3 regions of the Mesorhizobium sp. CA7 genome follow, and region 3 is predicted to be linked to each of the others. Evidence: predicted binding sites of a transcription regulator. Region 3 holds the regulator's gene; each other region holds the start of a gene.

Region 1 (7,207 bases), on a different contig from region 3:
TTGCCGGATTGTCGGCTGAAGCTAGATTTCCGATCCATCGCATGACCGACATAGACGTCCGGCATCTGGAGCCAGAACTCCTTGACGGCCTCCCGGCTGACGATCCCCGTGCGATTGCATCCCGTCGCGATCTCGTTCGCATCAATGCATTGATGTTCCAGGCCAGGATCATGGCATCGCTGATGCGGCAAAACGTGCAAAAGCCGCCGCTGCGCATCCTCGAAATAGGCGCCGGCGACGGAAAGTTCATGCTGGCGGTGGCGCGGCTGATGGCGCGCCATTGGCCCGACGTCGAGATCGTCATGGTCGACAGGATCGGCTTGATAGGCGAGGACTTGCGCAGCTCTTTCGCTGAATTGGGCTGGCGGGCGCAGCCCGTGACTGCGGATCTGTTCGATTGGACCCAGGACAGGCCCTTCGACCTTGTTTGCGCCAACCTTATCCTCCACCACTTCGACGACATGCGCCTGCAGGAGCTGTTTTCTCGGATGATGACGATGGCCCCGATGCTCGTCGCCACGGAGCCGTTGAGAGCCAAGGTGCCGCTTGTGGCGACACGGTTCCTGCGATTGATCGGCGCCTGCGCGGTGACGCTGAATGATGCAGCGCAAAGTGTGCGCGCCGGTTTTCGCGGCACGGAACTTTCACAATTGTGGCAACTGTCAGGTGGAACGCCCGTGATGGAGCGCCGCAGAGGCCTGTTTACGCAAGGTTTTGTCGGCGCGAGCACGCTCGACACGAAATGATGCACGACGCAATTGTCATCGGTGCCGGTCCTGCCGGAAGTTCCACCGCCATTGCACTCGCCCAACATGGTTGGTCGGTGGCAATGGTGGAGAAGGTGGTATTTCCTCGCCGCAAGGTCTGCGGCGAATTCATGTCGGGCACCAGCCTTGCCTTGCTCGATCAGCTGGGCGTCGGCGAGAGCTGGCGCGCGGAAGCCGGCCCCGAGATAAGGCGCGTCGGGTTCTTTTCGGGCGATGTCTCGGCGCAGGCGCGAATGCCGAGCGCCAAGATGGGTCTCGGCCGCGCGCTCGGCCGCGATCGTCTGGACACCATCCTGCTGCAGGCTGCCGAACGTGCGGGTGTCGAGATCCTCCAGCCTTGCAAGGCAGTCGCCATCTGCCGGCGCGATGACTTGCAATTTCTGACTGTGGAATCTGACCAGCAACAGAAGCTGCTCAGCACACCCGTCATCATTGCCGCGCACGGATCCTGGGAAGCCGGGAAACTTCCGAGCCAGCTTGAAAGAACGAGCCAACCCTCCGACCTTTTCGGCTTCAAGGCGCATTTTACCGGCGCCGCGCTGGCGCCCGATCTGATGCCGCTGCTGGTATTCCCAGGCGGCTATGGCGGGATGGTAACTGCGGATCATGGCCGGGTTTCAATCTCCTGCTGTATCCGCCGCGATGTTCTATCCGGGCTGCGCCGGCGCTTTGGGAATATTGCGGCGGCGGATGCGGTGTCGCGCCACGTCCTGGCCTCGTGCCGAGGCGTGCGAACTGCGCTGGCAGGTGCCGAATTGGATGGCCCATGGCTGGCTGCGGGACCGATTCATCCGGGCATCCGGGCCGGTTACGATCAGGGCATCTTCCGTGTCGGCAACATCGCGGGCGAGTCGCATCCTGTCATCGCCGAAGGGATTTCGATGGCGCTGCAATCGGGCTGGCTGCTTGCGCGAGAACTGATCGCATCGGGCAAACGTCGCGAGGACCGCGACGCCGCCGGGCATCGCTACGAACGCGAATGGCGTCGGCAATTCTCGACCCGTCTGCGTGCCGCGGCCTTGATTGCCAAAATAGCGCTTGGGCCAGGTGGCGCGTCGGCCATGCGCGCCGTGATCAAGAATTTTCCGGCCGCTTTGACGCTTGGCGCTCGGCTGAGTGGAAAGGTCCAGCCCGTTCCAGGCTTTTGACGTCTAGCGCTTTCACCGTTTCACGGAAACGGCGAAACGCCCTATCTTTTTGTTTTTTACGCAATTCCGGACGGAAAACCGCTCACACTTTTCCTGGAATTGCTCTAAATCGCAGCGACAAAACCTTTCCAAGGCCCGGCATCGAAACTTTCCCGCCAAGGACCGGGATAGCCGCGATCGGTTGTGACCGCCGCTCAGCTCAGCTTGTATGCGCAACCAGCCTGTTCACCGTCTCGGGAAAGAAGTCGGGCGCCGAGAGCCGCTTGCCGAACATCATGTCGTATTGGATGAGCCGGAAATCGTTGATCTTCGGATCGATCTGCTTCTGCCTCGCCCAATCCGGCGTTGCTTCGCCCACGGGCGACAGGAGCAGGTTGCGGTCGACCACCCGGTAGTGTTCACGCAGCGCGCCGAGGAAGCCGGTGTAATAGGGGTGGCTGATGCCTGCCGTGGTCAGGATATGATAGGGCAGGAAGGCCGGGCTCACCGAGCCGATGTTCTCGACCGGACCGGAGCGGTTCGACCAGATGACCAAAGGCGTATCGTGGTGTTCGAGCGCGGCGACCGCCGGCTCCTTGCGCGGCGCGACATTGTCCTTGAGGAAGCCGGTCTCGACATAGACGGGTCCGAGCGGCGGCAGATGGTCGCCGAAGAAGGCAATGATGGTCGGCCGCTGGCGGGCCTTCGCCCAGTCGATCAGGCGCTGCAGGCCGCGGTCGGCGTCGGCCGACCCCTCGGCATAGGAAAGCAGCGATTCCCGCGCCCAGGAACTGATCGGCGCGTCGATCGAATGCGTCGGGTTGTAGTAGCGGTAGGGCTCGTAAGGACCGTGGTTCTGCAGGCTGACGGCGAACAGGAACACCGGATCGTCGCTGGTGTCGGCCTCGCGGATGATCTCGTCGGTCATCGCCGCGTCGGAAGCCAGCGGCCCGCGCTTTTCCATCGGCGGCAGCGTCTCTTCGGAGCGGAAGTCGTTGAAGCCGAAATCGGCATAGACGGCGCCGCGGTTCCAGAACCAGTTGGTGCCGGGATGGATGGCGCGCGCCCGATAACCCTGGCTCTTCAGGAAGGTCGCCAGCGACGGGGTCGGGGTGCGCACATATTGCTGATAGGGGATCGAGCCGGCCGGCAGGAAGGCGTTGGAAAAGCCGGTCAGCGCCTCGAACTCGATATTGGCGGTCATGCCGCCGAACTCGGGCGAGAACATCGAGCCGGAGCGCAACGCCCTGACCGTCGGGATCGGGTCGGGCTTGATGGTGACGCCGGGCAGGTGCGTCGGATCCCAGAAGGATTCGCTCATCACCACCACGATATCCGGCTTCTCGTCCGGCATGGAAGCGGCGACGTCGGGGCGCTGGATCGCGGACATCGTCTTCTCGGAATAGCCGGGCGGCGCCGCGACATGCGCCATCGGCACGTTCATCGCGAAGGCCAGCGCAAAGCCGTTGGAGGCGTAGTTCTCCTTCTGGTCCCACATGATCGGGATGATCTGCAGCCGGTCGCGCGTCCACGAGAAGGTGGCGTAGTCCATGATCGAGACGAAGAAGGCGAGCAGCGGCACGGCAAGCGCCAGCCGCGCCAGGCGGCCCTTGCGGCTGAGGATGGGCACTCGCCGGCGCCAGGTCCGCCAGCCGTAGAAGAGCAGCGTCAGACCGCCGACGATGCCGACCGCCAGCATGACGGCCGTCCATGGCCGTTCGCGCACCAGGAGCGGCATCAGCGCCATGATCTGGCGGGCGAACAGGAAATCCGTGGGATAGAGCGGGTCGCCGAGGTAACGCGATTTCTGGTGGCCGACAAAGGCCAGCGCCAGCGTCAGCGGCGCCACGATCATCAGGCTCTGGTGGCTTCGGCCGAGTATGGCGTCCAGCCCGAGCAGCACCAGGGCGAAGACGACGATGGTGGTCCAGCCGGGCTTGAAGGGCTGCATGAAGAAATCGACCGTGCCGAAGAAATCGCCGCGTACGATCAGCTCGATCGCGAATACAAGCAGGGCTGAGGCAAGAAGCGTCGACAGGCCGTAGCGTACGGTCGGCCAGGCTCGTCCCGGCAGATAGCCGGTGGACGGATCGTCTTCCAAAAATTGCGGCGCGGGTTTGGCCGCGCCTTTCCTGATCCTTGCCACTTTGCTTCCCCGGCCCTTGTCACGCGTCTTCCACTCGCGTCACGCCACTGTCATCGAAATGTCACGCAAAGCTAGCGCCTGTGGCGGAAATAAGAAGAGCCAGCAAACTAAACGTGAGCGGTTTTCATCAGGTGTGATCAAGTAAAAGGCCTTTTGGAACAGGCAGTCAGCCAGGTTTCCGACCGAAATGCAGGCCGAAGAGACGCCTGCGGGCTTGACTTGGCTGTCCGCCTTGCGCCAGAGGCAGACAAAACCAGCCTCTGGAGAGACCTCAAATGGCCGTCGCATTCACCTTTCCGGGACAGGGCAGCCAGGCCGTCGGCATGGGGAAGGACCTCGCCGATGCATTCCCCGAAGCACGCCGCGTCTTCGAGGAAGTGGACGCAGCGCTCGGCGAAAAACTGTCGAAACTCATCTGGGAAGGGCCGGAAGAGAGGCTGACGCTGACCGCCAATGCCCAGCCGGCGCTGATGGCGGTGTCGCTGGCGGCGATGCGGGCGCTCGAAGCGCGCGGCTTCTCTTTGAAGGACAAGGTGGCTTATGTCGCCGGCCATTCGCTTGGTGAATATTCCGCGCTTGCCGCGGCAGGCTTCGTTTCGGTCGGCGATGCGGCGCGGCTGCTTCGGACCCGCGGCAACGCCATGCAGGCGGCGGTGCCGCCCGGCGAGGGCGCCATGGCCGCGATCATCGGGCTGGAACAGGCCGACGTCGAGGCCGCTTGCGCCGAGGCAGCTCGCGAGGTCGGTAACGGCTCCGTCTGCCAGGTCGCCAACGACAATGGCGGCGGCCAGCTGGTGATCTCCGGCGCCAGGCCGGCGGTCGAGCTGGCGGCGAGGCTGTGCACCGAAAAAGGCGCCAAGCGGGCGCTGATGCTGCAGGTTTCCGCGCCCTTTCATTCGGCGCTGATGACGCCTGCCGCCGATATAATGCGCGAGGCGCTGGCCGGTGTCGCGAAATCCGCGCCGGTGGTGCCGATCGTCTCGAACGTCACCGTAACCCCGACCAGCGACCCCGATGAGATCGCCCGCCGCCTGGTCGAGCAGGTGGTCGCCCGCGTGCGCTGGCGAGAGACAGTGGAATGGTTTGGCGCCAACGGCGTTGCGAGCCTCTACGAAGTCGGCGCAGGCAAGGTGTTGTCGGGCCTGGCGCGCCGCATCAACCGCGACATCGCCACCGGCGCGGTGGGCACGGCGGCGGAAGTCGAGGCCGCGCTGGCGGCTTTGGGGTGAGGCCCCGTTTTCGTCATTCTAGGGCGGAGCAAGGAGCGAAGCGACGCAGCGCAGACCCTAGAATCCATGCCGTGACTTGGAAGTGCCGCCGCGGTGCAGAATTCTGCTCCGTTGCATCCTTCGGCCAATGTCACGGCATGGATCCTCGGGTCTACGCGTCCGCTTCGCTCCCGCTCCGCCCGTGGATGACGACGGGAAGGAGGCCTTCGCCAATGTCCGACGCTTGTCTAGCGTGACTTGGACGATATGACGTATACGGAACGCGACTGCTTGCAGCCGTCTGGAAAAATGAGGTTGAAGATATGTTCGAACTGACCGGCCGCAAGGCGCTCGTCACCGGCGCATCGGGAGGCATCGGCGAGGCGATCGCCAGGGTGCTGCACAGCCAGGGCGCGATCGTCGGCCTGCATGGCACCCGTGTGGAGAAGCTGGAAGCCTTGGCGGGCGAATTGGGCGACCGCGTAAAACTGTTTCCGGCGGACCTGACGAACCGCGACGCGGTCAAGGCGCTCGGCCAGAAAGCGGAGGCCGATCTCGAGGGCGTCGACATCCTGGTCAACAATGCCGGCATCACCAAGGACGGCCTGTTCGTGCGCATGTCGGACGCGGACTGGGACAGCGTGATCGAGGTCAACCTCACCGCGGTGTTCCGGCTGACCCGCGAGCTGACGCATCCGATGATGCGCCGCCGCCATGGCCGCATCATCAACATCACCTCGGTGGTCGGCGTCACCGGCAATCCCGGCCAGACCAATTACTGCGCCTCCAAGGCGGGCATGATCGGCTTTTCCAAGTCGCTGGCGCAGGAGATCGCCACCCGCAACATCACCGTCAACTGCGTCGCCCCGGGCTTCATCGAATCGGCCATGACCGACAAGCTCAACGACAAGCAGAAAGAGACGATCATGGCCGCGATCCCGACCCGGCGCATGGGCACCAGCGTTGAAGTGGCGTCCGCCGTCGCTTATCTCGCCTCCAATGAGGCGGCCTATGTCACCGGCCAGACCATTCACGTCAACGGCGGCATGGCAATGATCTGAGGCAGGGCGGGCGCCTGTGAAAACAGCCATTTCGGCTTGGACGCCCGTCATTTTTCGTGTAATGCGGCCCGCAACCCGGCGGTTCGGGCAAAAACCGGTCCTGTGGCGTTGCGTTGCCCGCAAGACCATCTTTCAGCTTGATTAGCGGCATTCCGCCCGCTAACGAAGATAGACAACCTAAGACGAGGATTGCCCCAAATGAGTGACACCGCAGAGCGCGTCAAGAAGATCGTCATCGAGCATCTCGGCGTCGATGCCGACAAGGTGACGGAGCAGGCGAGCTTCATCGACGATCTGGGCGCGGACAGCCTCGACACGGTTGAACTCGTCATGGCATTCGAAGAAGAGTTCGGCGTCGAGATTCCGGACGATGCGGCCGAGACCATCCTCACTGTCGGCGACGCCGTCAAGTATATCGACAAGGCCTCGGCCTGAGTTCTTTCGCAGGCATAACCGGGGAGGACCTGCGATGAGGCGTGTCGTCGTCACGGGCCTTGGCCTGCTTTCGCCGTTCGGCATGGGCGTCGAGCATAGCTGGCGGGAATTGCTCTCCGGCCGCAGCGCCTGCCGGCGTGTCACCGAATTCGAGGTGGACGATCTTGCCTGCAAGATCGCCCACATCATTCCGCGCGGCGACGGCTCGAACGGCACCTTCAATCCGGAGGCTGTGCTCGAGCCGAAGGAACTGCGCAAGATCGGCGAGTTCATCCTCTACGGCATCGCGGCCGCCGACGAGGCGCTGGCCGATTCCGGCTGGAAGCCTGAGACACATGAGGACCAGTGCGCCACCGGCGTTCTGATCGGCTCTGGCATCGGCGGCATCGACGGCATCGCCGAGAACGCGATGATCCTGAAGGAACGCGGCCCGCGCCGCATCAGCCCCTTCTTCATCCCCGGA
Region 2 (7,207 bases), on a different contig from region 3:
TTCGCAGGATGCGCTTTGGGGTACGGTCGCCGTGCTCGTATCGACGGTCTTCTACGGTTACAATCTGATCCTCGCTCGACGACAGGCACTTCTGGCCAAGCCGGTCGAGATCATCCTGTTCCAGAATATCTTCGTCGGGATCATCCTTGGTTGCGCGGCGCCCTGGCTTGCGATCGCTCTGCCGAGAGAACTTTGGCTCCCCTTGGCAGGCGTTGCGATGCTGTCGCTTGCCGGCCAGTTCCTGATGAGTTGGTCCTACGCCCGCGCCGAAGCGCAATATCTCATCCCGACAGAATACTCGGCCTTCATCTGGGCGATCGCGCTCGGCTGGTTCTTCTTCGGCGAGAAGGTGGCCTGGACCACGCTGGCGGGCGCATGTCTCATCGTCGCCGGCTGCCTGATCGCCGCACGAGCCAGCCCCAAGCTTGCCGAGCCGATCGAAGCGACCGTTTGAGCAGGGCGCCTACGCCGTCTCCGCTTTTCCGCCCAGCTGCGCCCGCGCGTCACGGATCGAGGCTGCATAGGTCACCAGCGGCCGCTTGACGCCATGGCTTATCAGGGTGCGCCTGACTTGCGACGAGGCGCCCGCGATGATGAAGCGTCCTCCGGCGCGCCTTGCGTTGTTCGCCGTGCTTTCGATGACGTTTGCCGCGGTCGAATCGAGGAAGGGCACAGCCGAGCAATCGAGGATGAAGTTCCTGTGCTGGTCGGCGATACGGTCCAGCACGGTCGCGATCGTTGCCGCAGCGCCGAAGAAGAACGCCCCCGATATGCGATAGATGACGGTATCCGGATCGGTGGCGGCGGCGAGGTCATAGGCAACGCGCCCGCCATTTGCGGCGTCGGCGCGGTCCTCCGTCACCGGCGGGACATGTGCCTCCACCTCGACCGAACGCGCCATCCGCCCGATGAACAGCAGAGCGCCCAGCGCAAAGCCGACCACGATGCCGGTGGTGAGGTCGCGGAAGATGACAAGTCCGAAGGTGACCAGAAGCACCAGGGCGTCGCCCCAGGACGATCGGATCAGCGCCAGGAAGGCGGGCTTCTCCACCATGTTCCAGGCCACCGTGGCCAGCACCCCGGCAAGCGCCGCCAGCGGGATGTAGCTGGCAAGCGGCGCAGCCACCAGCATGAACAGCAGCAGGAAGGCGGAATGGAATATTCCCGACAACGGTCCATGCGCGCCCGCGCGGATGTTGGTCGCCGTGCGCGCGATCAGTCCAGTCACGCAGATCCCGCCGAACAGCGCCGAGCCGATATTGGCGATGCCCTGTGCCACCAGTTCGCAGTTGGAGCGGTGCCGTCGTCCGGTCATACCGTCCGCGACCACGGCGGAAAGCAGCGATTCGATTGCTCCGAGCAGAGCGAAGGAAATTGCGTCGGGCACCACGGAGACGAGCTTCTGCGCATCCAGCGCCGGAAGAGCCGGATCCGGCAACATCCGCGGAATGCCACCGAATTGCGTTCCGATCGTCTCTACGGGAAGACCGAGAAGCGTCGTCGCCAGCGAGGCCGCCGCCACCGCGATCAGGAGGCCCGGCCACGAAGGGCGCCAGCGCTTCATGGCCACGATGATCCCTATCGTCAGCGCGGCGAGCGCAATGGCCGCCGGGTTTGCCGTTCGGGCCGCCTTGCCGAGCGCGATAAGCCGCGGCAGCAGGTCGCCTGGCTCCTTGCCCGGCAGCGTCAGGCCGAACAGGTCGTGCAACTGGCTGGACAGGATGATGACGGCGATGCCCGCGGTGAAACCCACCGTCACCGGATACGGAATGAACTTCACATAGGCGCCGAGCCTCAGATAGCCGGCCGCGAGCAGGAAGACGCCGGCCATGAGCATTGCCAGGATCAGCCCGTCGACACCGTGCCGGTCGACCGTCGAGGCCACGACCACGATGAAGGCGCCAGCGGGCCCGCCGATCTGGAAACGGCTGCCGCCAAGCGCGCCGACTATGAAACCGCCGATGATCGCCGTAAACAGTCCGCGCTCGGGCTCCACATGCGAGGCGATCGCGATCGCCATCGACAGCGGCAACGCCACGATGGCGACCGTCAGGCCGGCGATCACATCGGCCCTCAGCTGCTTGAGGTGGTAGCCCTCGCGCAGCACCGTCACCAGCTTTGGTGTAAACAGCTCGGCGAAGGTCGGCCGTGCTTGGTGGTGAATTGCCCGCCCCGCCTGATCCATGAACTGCTTCCGCTCCACAGGGCGGCGGGATCGTCGGCTGGATGTCGGCGGTCGCCGTCGCGATAAAACCGTTGCGACGCCGCATCGCTGCCCGAAAACCGGCAACGGTTCCCGAGACGGACACGGTTGCGGCTCAGCCCTGCGGGTTCTGCGCCACGGTGGCCTTGAGGCGCACGCCCCTGCCGCCGCGTTCGCTGGTCTGGTTCTCGCCGATCAATTCCACCCCGGCCTCATCGAGGGCATGGATGACCTTCATCAGCGTGTCGACGACGCCTCGCACAACGCCCTCGCTCGCTTCCATGCGCTGTATCGTCGGAAGCGAGACGCCGGCGCGCTCGGCAAGCGTTCGCTGGTCGATACCGGCCAACGCCCTTGCGGCGCGCATCTGCGCAGCAGTGATCATCGGCCAGAACCTTTGTCTGAGTCTGCGATACCAATGGATAATACAATCATAGTGATGTTTCAAGTATCATCTAATATGGGTGAGACATTGGTTATTCGCTATCCTTGACGACTTTGCGTCGCTGCAGCAGCCGCGCCGCAAGCCAGCACAGCATGGCCCAGGCAAAGCCCGCGCACCAGCCTGCAAGCACGTCGGAGGGCCAATGCACGCCGAGATAGACGCGGCTGGCGCCGACCAGCACGGTGGTGAGCACGGCGAGGCAAAGCACGAAGACTTTCGTCCTGCGGTCCGGCAGGAAGCGGGCCGCCAAGGAACCGAGCGTCAGATAGGTCACCGCCGACAGCATCGCGTGGCCGCTCGGAAAGGACAGCGAGGTCTCGGTGACGAGATGCGAGACGAGATCGGGCCGCGGCCGGTCGACCTCGAGCTTGAGCAGGCTGGAGAGCGCTTGCCCGCCGGCGACGGCCGCGAACATGAATAGGGCTGTCGAGGGTCTGCGGATCAGGAGCAGATAGAGGATGGTCGCCGTCGTGATCAGCACCAGCACAGCGGTGCTGCCCAGCGCGGTGATGTCGCGCACCGCGCCCTCCAGCCAAAGCGGGCCGATCGGGCTGTCCGGCTGGCCGGCGCGGCGGAAGGCGAGCAGGATCTCCGTATCGAAGGTATGCGGCGTCGTGGCGCGCGCCACCTCCATGAGTTCCACCAGGCCCCATAGCCCGCCGGCAATCACCAGCCCGGCCAGCAGCACCGGGAATTCCAACTTGTTGAGGAGCGCGTTGGCGGTCGATTTCATTCGGGCCCTCGGGTCCAGCTACAGCCGCTGGATATAGGGCCCGAGCGTGATCAGCGCGACCGCGGCGATCGCCAGCACCATGCCGATCGCCTGCAAGGCATTGAGCCGTTCGCCGAAGAAGGCGATCGCCACGACATTGACCGCGACAAGCTGGATCACCGCCGATAGGCTGAACGACACCGACATGCCGAATTCCCGCACCAGCCTCAGCATGATCAGATTGCCGGCCGAGTAGAGCGCCAGCGTCAAAAGCAGCTTGGCCAAGCTCGGCGCCAGCCCCCATTGCTTGGCCGCCATCGCCGCCAGCAGGAATATCACGGTCGAAATGCCGAGCTGCGCCAGTCCCCAGAAACTCACCTTGCCGCCCCCTTTTTGAAGCGCCGTCGCCACGCCGGCCAGCCCTTGTTTCCCGAAGCGGGCGATGTCGTCAAGCTGACCACAGCCAAGCGCAGGCGCTCAAGGGACTGAAGCCGGGTGTCGCAAAAGCCGCCGCGAGCCGGCAAACACTATTGCGGTTCTATCACGGCAGTGTCACGAAAATGTGATCGGCGCGCTTTAGGGGTCGAAGGGTCAAAATCCCCAGCCACTCAAGAAGCCAGAGGACAACTCATGACCGTGACCCCTGAGACCCGTTTCCGGACCAGCCAGCTCGAGGAAAATGACGGCCCGCCGGTCAACCCGACCGACAACCGCACCATGGGCGAGATCATCGCCGCGCGTTTCTCGCGCCGCGGCTTTCTCATGGGGTCGCTGGCCGTGTCGGCCATCGCCGCCACCGTCAGTCCGCTGGCGCTGATTGCGGCCGACGAGGCGCGCGCCGCCGAGGCTTCGGCCTTCAAGTTCGACGAGCTCGAAGCCGGTATCGACGACAAGCACCATGTCGCGCCCGGCTATGACGCCGACGTGCTGTTGCGTTGGGGCGATCCGCTGTTTGCCGATTCCCCCGACTTCGATCCGCTGAAGCAGTCGGCCGAAGCCCAGGCAAGACAGTTCGGCTACAACAACGACTATGTCGGCTATATTCCGATCGACGGCTCGGCCGAGCACGGCCTTTTGGTCGTCAACCACGAATATACCAACCCGCATCTGATGTTCCCCGGCATCGTTTCGATCGTCGAGAAGGACGGAAAGAAGAAGGCCGAGGTGGCGCCGCTCTCGAAGGAGCAGGTCGATGTCGAGATGGCCGCCCATGGCGGCACCATCGTCGAGATCCGCAAGCAGGACGGCAAATGGCAAGTGGTGCGCGACGGCAAGCTCAACCGCCGCATCATGTCGACCACCGAGATGGCGCTCTCCGGCCCGGTGGCGGGCCATGACCGCGTCAAGACCAATGCGGACCCGTCCGGTACCAAGGTCATCGGCACCCTCAACAATTGCGCCGGCGGCGTCACGCCCTGGGGCACCTATGTGATGGCCGAGGAGAACATCCACGGCTATTTCTCGGGCGAATTGCCGGAAGGCCACAGGGAAGCGGCCAATTACAAGCGCCTCGGCATTCCGGAAGGCGCCTATGAGTGGGGCGCGCATTACGACCGCTTCAATCTTGCCAAGGAGCCGAACGAGCCCAATCGCTTCGGCTGGATCGTCGAGGTCGACGTCAACGATCCGAACTCGACCCCGAAGAAGCGCACCGCCATGGGGCGCTTCAAGCATGAGGGCGCCGAATCGATCGTCGCCAAGGACGGCCGCGTCGTCTTCTATCTCGGCGACGACGAGCGCTTCGACTATGTCTACAAATTCGTCACCGCCGGCACGTTCAACCCCAATGACCGCGCCGCCAACATGAACCTGCTCGATGACGGCACGTTGCATGTGGCCAAATTCGCCGAGGACGGCTCGGTCGAATGGATGCCGATCGTTTTCGGTCAAGGCCCGCTGACGGCGGAGAACGGTTTTGCTTCCCAGGCCGACGTTCTCATCGAGACGCGCCGCGCCGCCGACCTGCTCGGCGCCACCAAGATGGACCGGCCGGAGGACATCCAGCCCAATGCCGGCAACGGCAAGGTCTATGTCATGCTGACCAACAATTCCAAGCGCAAGGCCGAGCAGGTCGACGCCGCCAATCCGCGCGCCGAGAACGCTTTCGGCCACATCATCGAGATCGTCGAGGATGGCGGCGACTTCGCCGCCACCAAGGGCAAATGGGAAGTGCTGTTGAAATGCGGCGATCCTTCCGTTGCCGATGTCGGCGCCACCTTCTCGACAGCGACCACCGCCCATGGCTGGTTCGGCATGCCGGACAATTGCGCCGTCGATTCGGCCGGGCGCCTGTGGGTCGCCACCGACGGCCAGGGCCCGAAGGCCACCGGCCGCACCGACGGTCTCTGGGCGGTCGATACCGAGGGTGCCGCGCGGGCAACGTCGAAACTGTTCTTCCGCGTGCCGATCGGCGCCGAAATGTGCGGCCCGCTCTTCGCGCCGGATGACCAGACAGCTTTCGTCGCCGTCCAGCACCCGGGCGACGGTGGCGAGGACTGGGAAGGTTTCAGCCGCCCATCCTATTACGAGGACCCGTCGACCCGCTGGCCGGACTTCAAGCCGGACATGCCGGTGCGGCCGTCCGTCGTTGCGATCACGAAGCAGGGCGGCGGCAAGATCGCCGTGTGACCTTGTAGCCGAGACGTCGAGAGGGAGGATTTCGATCAAATCCTCCCTTTCGTTACTCCGCGCGTTGAACCATGGCCATGTTGATCTTGCTTCTCAAGCGGAAGCCGATGGACTCGTAAAGCCTGATCGCCGCAGCGTTGCTCTCATAGGCGTGCAGGTATGGAACCTCGCCGCGTGCCGCGATCCGGCCGGCGACGAACACCGACAGCAGGCGGGCAAGGCCGCCGCCGCGGAAATCCGGATGCGTGCACACGCCGCTGAGTTCCGAGTATCCGGGCTGCTTCATGCGCTCGCCGGCCATTGCCGCCAGCCTGCCGTCGATCCTGATGCCCCAGAAATCGCCGAGGCTCAGCGCCTCCAGCGTGAAGGGACCGGGCTTGGTAAGAGACGCGAGCGCCAGCATTTCCTCGGCATCGTCTTTTTTCAGCTGCCGAATGCGCTCATCGGAAGTCACCGGCATCGGCGCTTCGGCGATCATCTGCACCAGCGGCGCTGCCGAGATCGTGGAGATTTCCGGCGGCAGGGCGATCTCATCCGCCTGAACCAGGACGGCTGTTTCGCCCGACGGGAGAAGCCAGGTCAGCGCTTGCAGGCTGTCCGCATCGTCGGCGGCAGTAGCAGCGAAAGGCACGATCGACGGACGATATCGCCTGGCAAGGTCGCCGCCTTCGGCGAAAGCCTGGTGCCGCGTTGCAAGCGCGCTCCAGATGGGGCGGTCCAGAACATGTTTCACGATGCGGCCAGCTTGGCATTTTCGACGCGGCGATGGAGCGGTGTTGCGGCAAGACGATCCTCGATTGCCGCAAGCTGGCCGAGCAGCGGCCCGGAAAGATCGGCGCACAAATCCCCCACGGCATTCTCGATGCTCGGCCAGATCTCCCGCTTCGCCTGGTCGACCAGACGCCGGCCGTTGCGGCTCAGCGAAACGATCCTGCGACGCTGGTCGTCTTGCGAAGGGTTGACCTCGACCAACCCCAGTTCGGCAAGCAGCGCCACGCTGCGCGTCACGCCCGGTTGCGCGATGCCCAAGGATCGGGCCAGTTCGCCGACCGGCACCGGGCCCAGCCTGTCGAGCGCGGCGAGCAGCGGGTATTGGCTCGACTGAATGCGCGTGTCCAGGCGGTCGAGCACGCGTTGCGTGTCGGCCTGCAGCTGCTCGCCTATGCGCTTCATCCGGCTGCCGAGGCAGAGAAAGCCGAGGGATCGGAGGACGTCTTCC
Region 3 (7,207 bases):
CCCATGACCATGCCGATCAGCCCTTCGGCCGACCCGACCGACAGGTCGATGTTGCGCATGACGATGACCAGCACCATGCCGGAGGCCATGATCGCCACGGCCGAAGACTGAACCGACAGGTTCCAGAGATTGCGCGGCGTCAGGAACGTGCGGCTGTCGAAGTCGAGCGGATTGACGCCAAGCCGCAGGCTGGAAATCACATGCAGCCCGATCCAGATGAGGAGCAGCGCACCGATCATGCCCAGCATGCGGGTGTCGAGCTCGGTCGCCTTCAGGAACCGGGCAACAGTGCCGAGTTCCGACGCTCGCGCGGTGTCCGCCGGTTGGGTAGACGTCGTGTCGGTCATGATTTCCTCCCACCGGCTTGCCGTCTGGCGCGGATGCCGGAACTCAGCCTAGAAGCTATCCGCCTGAGGCAGAACGGCAAAATCTTTTGAGAAAACGCCGCGGCTTTAAGGCAATCCCAGGAAAAGTGCGTAGCGGTTTTCCGTCCGGGATTGCGGCAACAAAAACCAGGAGCGGTTCATTGAACCGCTCCTGGCCGCGGCGCAGGTATTTTTGATCGAACGTCGGCAAGGCTCAGTTGCAGACCTGGACGCTGCCGGCGGGCACGCCCGCGCAGACCTCGTCCTTCTTGATCCAACCGGCGTCGATGACGACGTTGAGATTGTCCTTGGTGATCGCGACCGGCGTCAGGAACAGCGACTTGACGGTGTTGCCGCCGGGCGTCGTGAAGTCCTTGGCGCCGGCGATGTCGCCCATCTTCTTGCCGTCGGCGAGCTGCGAGGCGATCTCGGCGGCGTTCTTGCCGAGCTCGCGCGCGTCTTTCCACACCGACACGGTCTGCGTGCCGAGCGCGATGCGGTTGAGCGCCGCGTGGTCGCCGTCCTGGCCCGAGACCGGCACGGTGCCGGCCAGCCCCTGCGCCGTCAGCGCCGCGACAACGCCGCCGGCGGTGCCATCATTGGCAGCCACGACCGCGTCGACCTTGTTGTCGTTGGCGGTCAGGAACTGCTCCATGTTCTTCTGCGCGTTGGCCGGCAGCCAGCCGTCCGTGTAGGCCTCGCCGACATTCTTGATCTTGCCGCTGTCGATTGCGTCCTTCAGGACTTCCATGGAGCCCGCGAACAGGAAGTCGGCGTTCGGATCGGAGCCCGAGCCCTTGATGAAGACATAGTTGCCTTCCGGCTTGGCCTTGAACACCTCGCGGGCCTGCATGCGTCCGACTTCCTTGTTGTCGAAGGTCAGGTAGAACACGTCCTTGTTCTCGATCAGGCGGTCATAGCCGACGACCGGGATTCCTTCATCGAGCGCCTTCTGCACTGCCGGGCCGATTGCCGAGGCATCCTGCGCCAGGATGATCAGCGCGTTGGCGCCCTGCGAGATCAGGCTTTCGACGTCGGTCAGCTGCTTGCCCGGATTGGACTGCGCGTCGGCCGAAATATATTTGTCTCCGGCGGCCTCGATGGCGGCCTTCATCGCTGCTTCGTCGGTCTTCCAGCGCTCTTCCTGGAAATTCGACCACGACACGCCGATCACCTTGTCCTTCGCCTCGGCGACGGACGCCAGCGTCAGCGACATGGCAACGCCCGCCAGAATGGCGGCTGCAAATTTCTTCATGATATCCTCCCTGCGCCGTGCGGCGCGACCCAGACTGGCCCGAAGGCCGGCACAGAGGCTTTTTTTCGAGCCTCAAAAAAATAGTGGTCCAGCACAACAGCGCTGTCAACCGAGATTCTGATGGGTTTTGATGGGCTCAGGCATTTTTTTCGGCATCCGCAATAAATAATGACATCGCCCCTGGCTTCTGCCACAATCCCTAGCGTGTCAGCGACAGGCCATGGCATTATCACAAGGCCGCGATGACTGGGGAGGACGTGCGAAACGATGTCGGTCGGAATCCGCCACGACGATTTGCGCCGGCGCAACCGCGCCATGGTGATTTCGGCGGTACGCCGCGCCGGTCAGCCATCACGGACCGAAATTGCCGCCACCACCGGGCTCAGCCACTCGACCATTTCGGCGATCTCCGCCGACCTGATCCAGGAGGGCATTCTCACCGAAAGCAAGGCCAGCGAGCCGACGGCGTTGAAACGCGGCCGGCCGCAGATCGGCCTGGCGCTGAACCCTGAAGCCGCCGCGGTGCTGACCGTGGTGTTGTCGCTGAACTTCCTGTCGGTCGCCGTGATCGACTATGCCGGCCAAGTTGTTGCCGAGGAGCAGCAGCGCCTGGACACGCTTGTTATGCCCCGCGACGAGCTGATCGGCGAATGCGTGGCGATCGTGCGGCGCCGGCTGCAGGATCCCGACCTCGACATTGGCAGCGTCGCCCGCATCGCCATGGGCATTCAGGGCATCACCGATTCGCATGCGCGCTCCATGCTGTGGTCGCCGATAACGCCGCTGACCGACATTCCTTTCGCCGACATCCTAGAGAAGGAGTTCGGCATCTCCGCCACCATGGAGAACGACTGCAACATGATGGCGGTGGCGCTGCAATGGCGCGACCCGGAGCGCTATCGCGACGACTTCATCGCCATCCTGTTGTCGCACGGCATCGGCATGGGTCTCGTGCTCAAGGGTGCGCTGTTCACCGGCACGCATTCATCCGGCGGCGAGTTCGGCCACATGATTCACCGCCCGGGCGGGGCGCTTTGCCGCTGCGGCCGCCGCGGCTGCGTCGAGGCCTATGCTGGCAACTATGCGATCTGGCGCAGCGCCATGAAAATGAGCGAGGACGCCGAGCCGGTCGACGTCGGCGACGCCGACATGCGGGCCCTTGCCGCGAAGGCGCGCGAGAGGGACGGCCCCGAACGGGAGGCTTACCGCCGGGCCGGCGAAGCGCTTGGTTTCGGTCTCGGCAGCCTGTTCGCCCTCATCGACCCGGCGCCCGTCGCCATGGTCGGCGTCAGCGCGGCCGCCTTCGACCTGATCGAGCCGGCGCTGCGCGAGGCGATCGCCCAGACGGCCGGGGGCCAGCACTCCGAATCGATCTCCTTCGACACCGAGCCGAACGAACTGCCGCTGATCCGCGAAGGCTGCGCCATGCGCGCGCTGACCTTCGTCGACCAGGAGATTTTCGCACCCGGAGGCCAGGCAAGAGCGGGGACGGGAAAGAACGTGGCCTGAGGCAGCCTTGAAGAGGTCCGGGGACAGCAGCAGACGCTTGAAATTAGCGAAGGGAAGGCCCCGCAGCTTCGTCATTCCAGGGCGGAGCAGGAGCGAAGCTCCGTCGCGGAGACCCTGGAATCCATGCCGCTACCTCACGCGTCGAGCGCAGCGGCACAGAATTCTGGACTGTCGCAACGCATCGACATCACGGAATGGATCCTCGGGTCTGCGCTGCGTCGCTGCGCTCCTTGCTCCGCCCGTGGATGACGAAGCACAAGCGTCTCGACTAATCGCCAATGCACGCGATCCGATGCTGGAGACAGAATCCATCAGCGCCTCGGCGCCTTAGCCCTAATCTTCCCTGATCGCGTAACCTGCGCCTCGGATGGTACGTATGACGTCCGGCATGCGGCCGTTGTTGACGGCCTTGCGCAGCCGCCCGACATGGACGTCGACGGTGCGTTCGTCGATATAGATCGTCTCGCCCCAGACATTGTCGAGCAGCTGGCTGCGCGAGAACACGCGGCCGGGGTGGCGCATCATGAATTCGAGCAGCCGGAACTCGGTCGGGCCGAGCCTGATCTCGCTCTTCTTGCGGTAGACGCGGTGCGACTCGCGGTCGAGCACGATGTCGCCGACCTTGAGCACGCTGGACAGCACCTCCGGCTTGGCGCGGCGCAGCAGCGCCTTGACGCGCGCCATGAACTCCGGTGTCGAGAACGGCTTGACCAGATAGTCGTCGGCGCCGGTCGAAAGGCCGCGCACGCGGTCGCTTTCCTCGCCCCGCGCCGTCAGCATGATGATCGGCAACCGTTCGGTCTCAGGCCTCATCCTGAGACGCCGGCAGAGCTCGATGCCGGAAACCGCCGGCACCATCCAGTCGAGCACGAGCAGGTCGGGAACGTTTTCCTGAAGGCGGATTTCGGCCTCGTCGCCGCGGGTCACCACTTCGACCTGGTAACCCTCGGATTCGAGATTGTAGCGGAGCAGCACCCCAAGCGGCTCCTCGTCCTCCACCACCATGATGCGTGGCGCGATCATTGGCAGGTACCCTTCGTCAGGCCGCCGGCGCCGACATTGTCGTCTCGTCCTGCTTGGGACGATTCGCGGGCAATTGCGTGCCGGTCAGCACATAATAGGCATTCTCGGCGATGTTGGTCACATGGTCGCCGATGCGCTCGAGATTCTTGGCGCAGAACAGAAGATGCGTGCAGGCGGTGATGTTGCGCGGGTCTTCCATCATGTAGGTCAGGAGCTCCCGGAAGACGGATGTGTATTTGACGTCGATGCGCTCGTCGTCGTTGCGAAGCTTGGCCAGCGCCGTGGCGTCGCCCACCGTATATTCCTGGATCACGGCCTGGACCTGGATCAGCACCAGCTGCGCCATGGAATCGATCGAATGCGTGAGGTCGCGCGGCGCGGCGCTGACGCCGACCGAGCCGACGCGCTTGGCGATGTTCTTGGCGAGGTCGCCGATGCGTTCGAGGTCGCCCGCCATGCGGATCGAGCCGACCACATTGCGCAGGTCGTCGGCCATCGGCTGGCGCTTGGCGATCAGCGTGATGGCACGGTCGTCGAGCTCGCGCTGGCGCGCGTCCATGATGGCATCGTCGGAAACGACGCGCTGCGCCATGGCATTGTCGGTCTCGAGCAGGGCCTTGGTCGAAGCGCCGACCATCGAGCTGGCGAGATCGCCCATGTCGTTGATGAGCCGGCTGATCTGCCTCAGATCCTCGTCGAAGGAAGCGACGGTATGTTCGGCCATGATGATGTCCTCGTATGAGCTCAGCCGAAGCGGCCGGTGATGTAGTCCTGCGTGCGCTTTTCGCGGGGCGAGGTGAAGATCTTCTCGGTCCGGTCGAACTCCACCAGCTCGCCCAGATACATGAACGCCGTCTGCCGCGACACGCGCGCCGCCTGCTGCATGTTGTGGGTGACGATGACGATCGTGTAGTCGGCCTGCAGCTCGTCGATCAGTTCCTCGATCTTGGCGGTCGACAGCGGATCGAGCGCCGAGGCCGGCTCGTCGAGCAGGATGACCTCGGGCTTCACCGCAACGGTACGGGCGATGCACAGGCGCTGCTGCTGGCCGCCCGAGAGGCTGAGGCCGCTGGCGTTGAGCTTGTCCTTGACCTCGTTCCAGAGTGCTGCGCGCTTCAGCGCCTGCTCGACGCGGCTGTCCATCTCGGCCTTGCTGATCTTCTCATAGAGCCTGACGCCGAAAGCGATGTTCTCGTAGATCGACATCGGGAACGGCGTCGGCTTCTGAAACACCATGCCGATCTTGGTGCGCAGCAGGTTGAGGTCCTGCGAACGGTCGAGGATGTTCTTGCCGTCGAGCAGCACCTGGCCCTCGGCGCTCTGCTTCGGATAGAGCTCGTAGATGCGGTTGAGCACGCGCAGCAGCGTCGACTTCCCGCAGCCCGACGGGCCGATGAAGGCGGTCACGCTGCGCTCGGGCAGGGACAGGTTGATGTCCTTCAGCGCCTTCGACTGGCCATAGTAGAAATTGAGGTTCTTGACCTCGATCTTGGCCTTCTCGACGGTCGTGTCGGCTGCGTTCAGGTCGGTGGACAACATCGGTTTCATCTGTCCTCTCTGCGTCCGGTTAGGCTGCGGGCGATGATGCTCAGCCCGAGAACCGTCAGGGTGATTATGAGTGCGCCCGTCCAGGCCAGTTGCTGCCATTCCTCGTAGGGGCTGAGAGCGAACTGGAAGATGGTTACCGGCAGGCTGGCCATCGGCGCATTGAGATTGCTCGACCAGAACTGGTTGTTGAGCGCGGTGAAGAGAAGCGGCGCCGTCTCGCCGGAGATGCGGGCGATCGCCAAAAGGATGCCGGTGACGATGCCGGAGAGCGCCGCGCGATAGGCAACCGAGCGGATCACTACCCAGCGCGGTGCTCCGATGGCGGTGCCTGCTTCGCGCAGCGCGTTGGGCACAAGGTTCAGCATGTCCTCGGTGGTGCGCACCACGACGGGGATCACCAGGATCGACAGCGCGACCGCGCCGGCAATCGCCGAGAAGTGCCCCATCGGCCGCACCATCAGCTCGTAGACGAACAGGCCGATGATGATGGAAGGCGCCGACAAGAGGATGTCGTTGATGAAGCGCACCACCGTCGTAAGCTTCGAGAAGCGTCCGTATTCGGCCATGTAGGTGCCGGCCAGCACGCCGATCGGCGTGCCGACGACGATACCGATGATCGTCATGACGATGCTGCCGTAGATGGCATTGAGCAGGCCGCCGGCATCGCCGGGCGGCGGCGTCATTTCCGTGAACACGGAGAGCGACACCCCGGAAAGCCCCTTGTAGAGCAGGGCGCCGAGAATCAGCGCCAGCCAGGCCAGCCCGATGCCCGCCGCGACGACGCACAGCGTCATCATCACGGCATTCTTGCGCTTGCGGCTTTGGTGAAGCGATGCGGCAGTCGACATCGGTCAGGCTCCCGTGCGGCTATCGATGCGCAACAGCATGTAGCGTGCGAGCGCGAGGATGATGAAGGTGATGATGAACAGGATCAGGCCGAGCGATACCAGCGAGGATGTATAGAGGTTGCCGTCGGCTTCGGTGAATTCGTTGGCGATGGTCGCCGAGATCGTCGTGCCCGGCGCAAACAGCGAGGCGCTGATGCGGTGCGCGTTGCCGATGACGAAGGTGACGGCCATCGTCTCGCCGAGCGCGCGGCCGAGGCCGAGCATGACGCCGCCCATGATGCCGATGCGGGTATAGGGGATGGTCACGCGCCGGGTCACTTCCCAGGTCGTGCAGCCGATGCCGTAGGCCGATTCCTTCAGCACCGCCGGCACCGTGTCGAACACGTCCTTGGTGATCGAGGTGATGAAAGGCAGCACCATGATGGCGAGGATCAGCGACGAGGTCAGCAAGCCGATGCCGTAGGGCGGACCGGCAAACAGGCTGGAGAGCCCCGGTATGCCGTGGAAAAGACTGATGATGAAGGGCTGCACAGTCGTCTGCAGGAACGGCGCGAAGACGAACAGGCCCCAGATGCCGTAGATGATCGAGGGAATGCCGGCGAGCAGCTCGACGGCGATGCCAATCGGACGCCTGAGCGGGCGCGGACAAAGCTCGGTCA

The links. The regulator PhoB, encoded in region 3, activates phosphate uptake and scavenging genes when phosphate is short. The targets are predictions, from matches to a motif close to TGTCATNNANCTGTCAT.
Region 1: a site for PhoB is predicted at 4,089-4,105, ahead of LB552_RS14170 (LTA synthase family protein). Genes of this name have one in related genera too.
Region 2: a site for PhoB is predicted at 3,911-3,927, ahead of LB552_RS29305 (PhoX family protein). Genes of this name have one in related genera too.

The regions. Positions count from the first base shown of each region.
Region 1 covers NZ_JAIUHH010000006.1:47,410-54,616, reverse strand. Annotated here, with positions in the region: gene LB552_RS14180 (class I SAM-dependent methyltransferase) at 1-746, shown strand, start outside; gene LB552_RS14175 (NAD(P)/FAD-dependent oxidoreductase) at 743-1,915, shown strand; gene LB552_RS14170 (LTA synthase family protein) at 2,115-4,040, opposite strand; gene fabD (ACP S-malonyltransferase) at 4,316-5,269, shown strand; gene fabG (3-oxoacyl-[acyl-carrier-protein] reductase) at 5,572-6,309, shown strand; gene LB552_RS14155 (acyl carrier protein) at 6,508-6,744, shown strand; gene fabF (beta-ketoacyl-ACP synthase II) at 6,779-7,207, shown strand, end outside.
Region 2 covers NZ_JAIUHH010000032.1:1,414-8,620, reverse strand. Annotated here, with positions in the region: gene LB552_RS29330 (DMT family transporter) at 1-454, shown strand, start outside; gene LB552_RS29325 (SulP family inorganic anion transporter) at 464-2,185, opposite strand; gene LB552_RS29320 (helix-turn-helix domain-containing protein) at 2,319-2,588, opposite strand; gene LB552_RS29315 (phosphatase PAP2 family protein) at 2,680-3,381, opposite strand; gene LB552_RS29310 (hypothetical protein) at 3,400-3,738, opposite strand; gene LB552_RS29305 (PhoX family protein) at 3,991-5,988, shown strand; gene LB552_RS29300 (GNAT family N-acetyltransferase) at 6,041-6,721, opposite strand; gene LB552_RS29295 (MarR family winged helix-turn-helix transcriptional regulator) at 6,718-7,207, opposite strand, start outside.
Region 3 covers NZ_JAIUHH010000022.1:18,668-25,874, forward strand. Annotated here, with positions in the region: gene LB552_RS26475 (sugar ABC transporter permease) at 1-347, opposite strand, end outside; gene xylF (D-xylose ABC transporter substrate-binding protein) at 580-1,620, opposite strand; gene LB552_RS26485 (ROK family protein) at 1,888-3,129, shown strand; gene phoB (phosphate regulon transcriptional regulator PhoB) at 3,463-4,152, opposite strand; gene phoU (phosphate signaling complex protein PhoU) at 4,169-4,876, opposite strand; gene pstB (phosphate ABC transporter ATP-binding protein PstB) at 4,897-5,700, opposite strand; gene pstA (phosphate ABC transporter permease PstA) at 5,697-6,548, opposite strand; gene pstC (phosphate ABC transporter permease subunit PstC) at 6,552-7,207, opposite strand, start outside.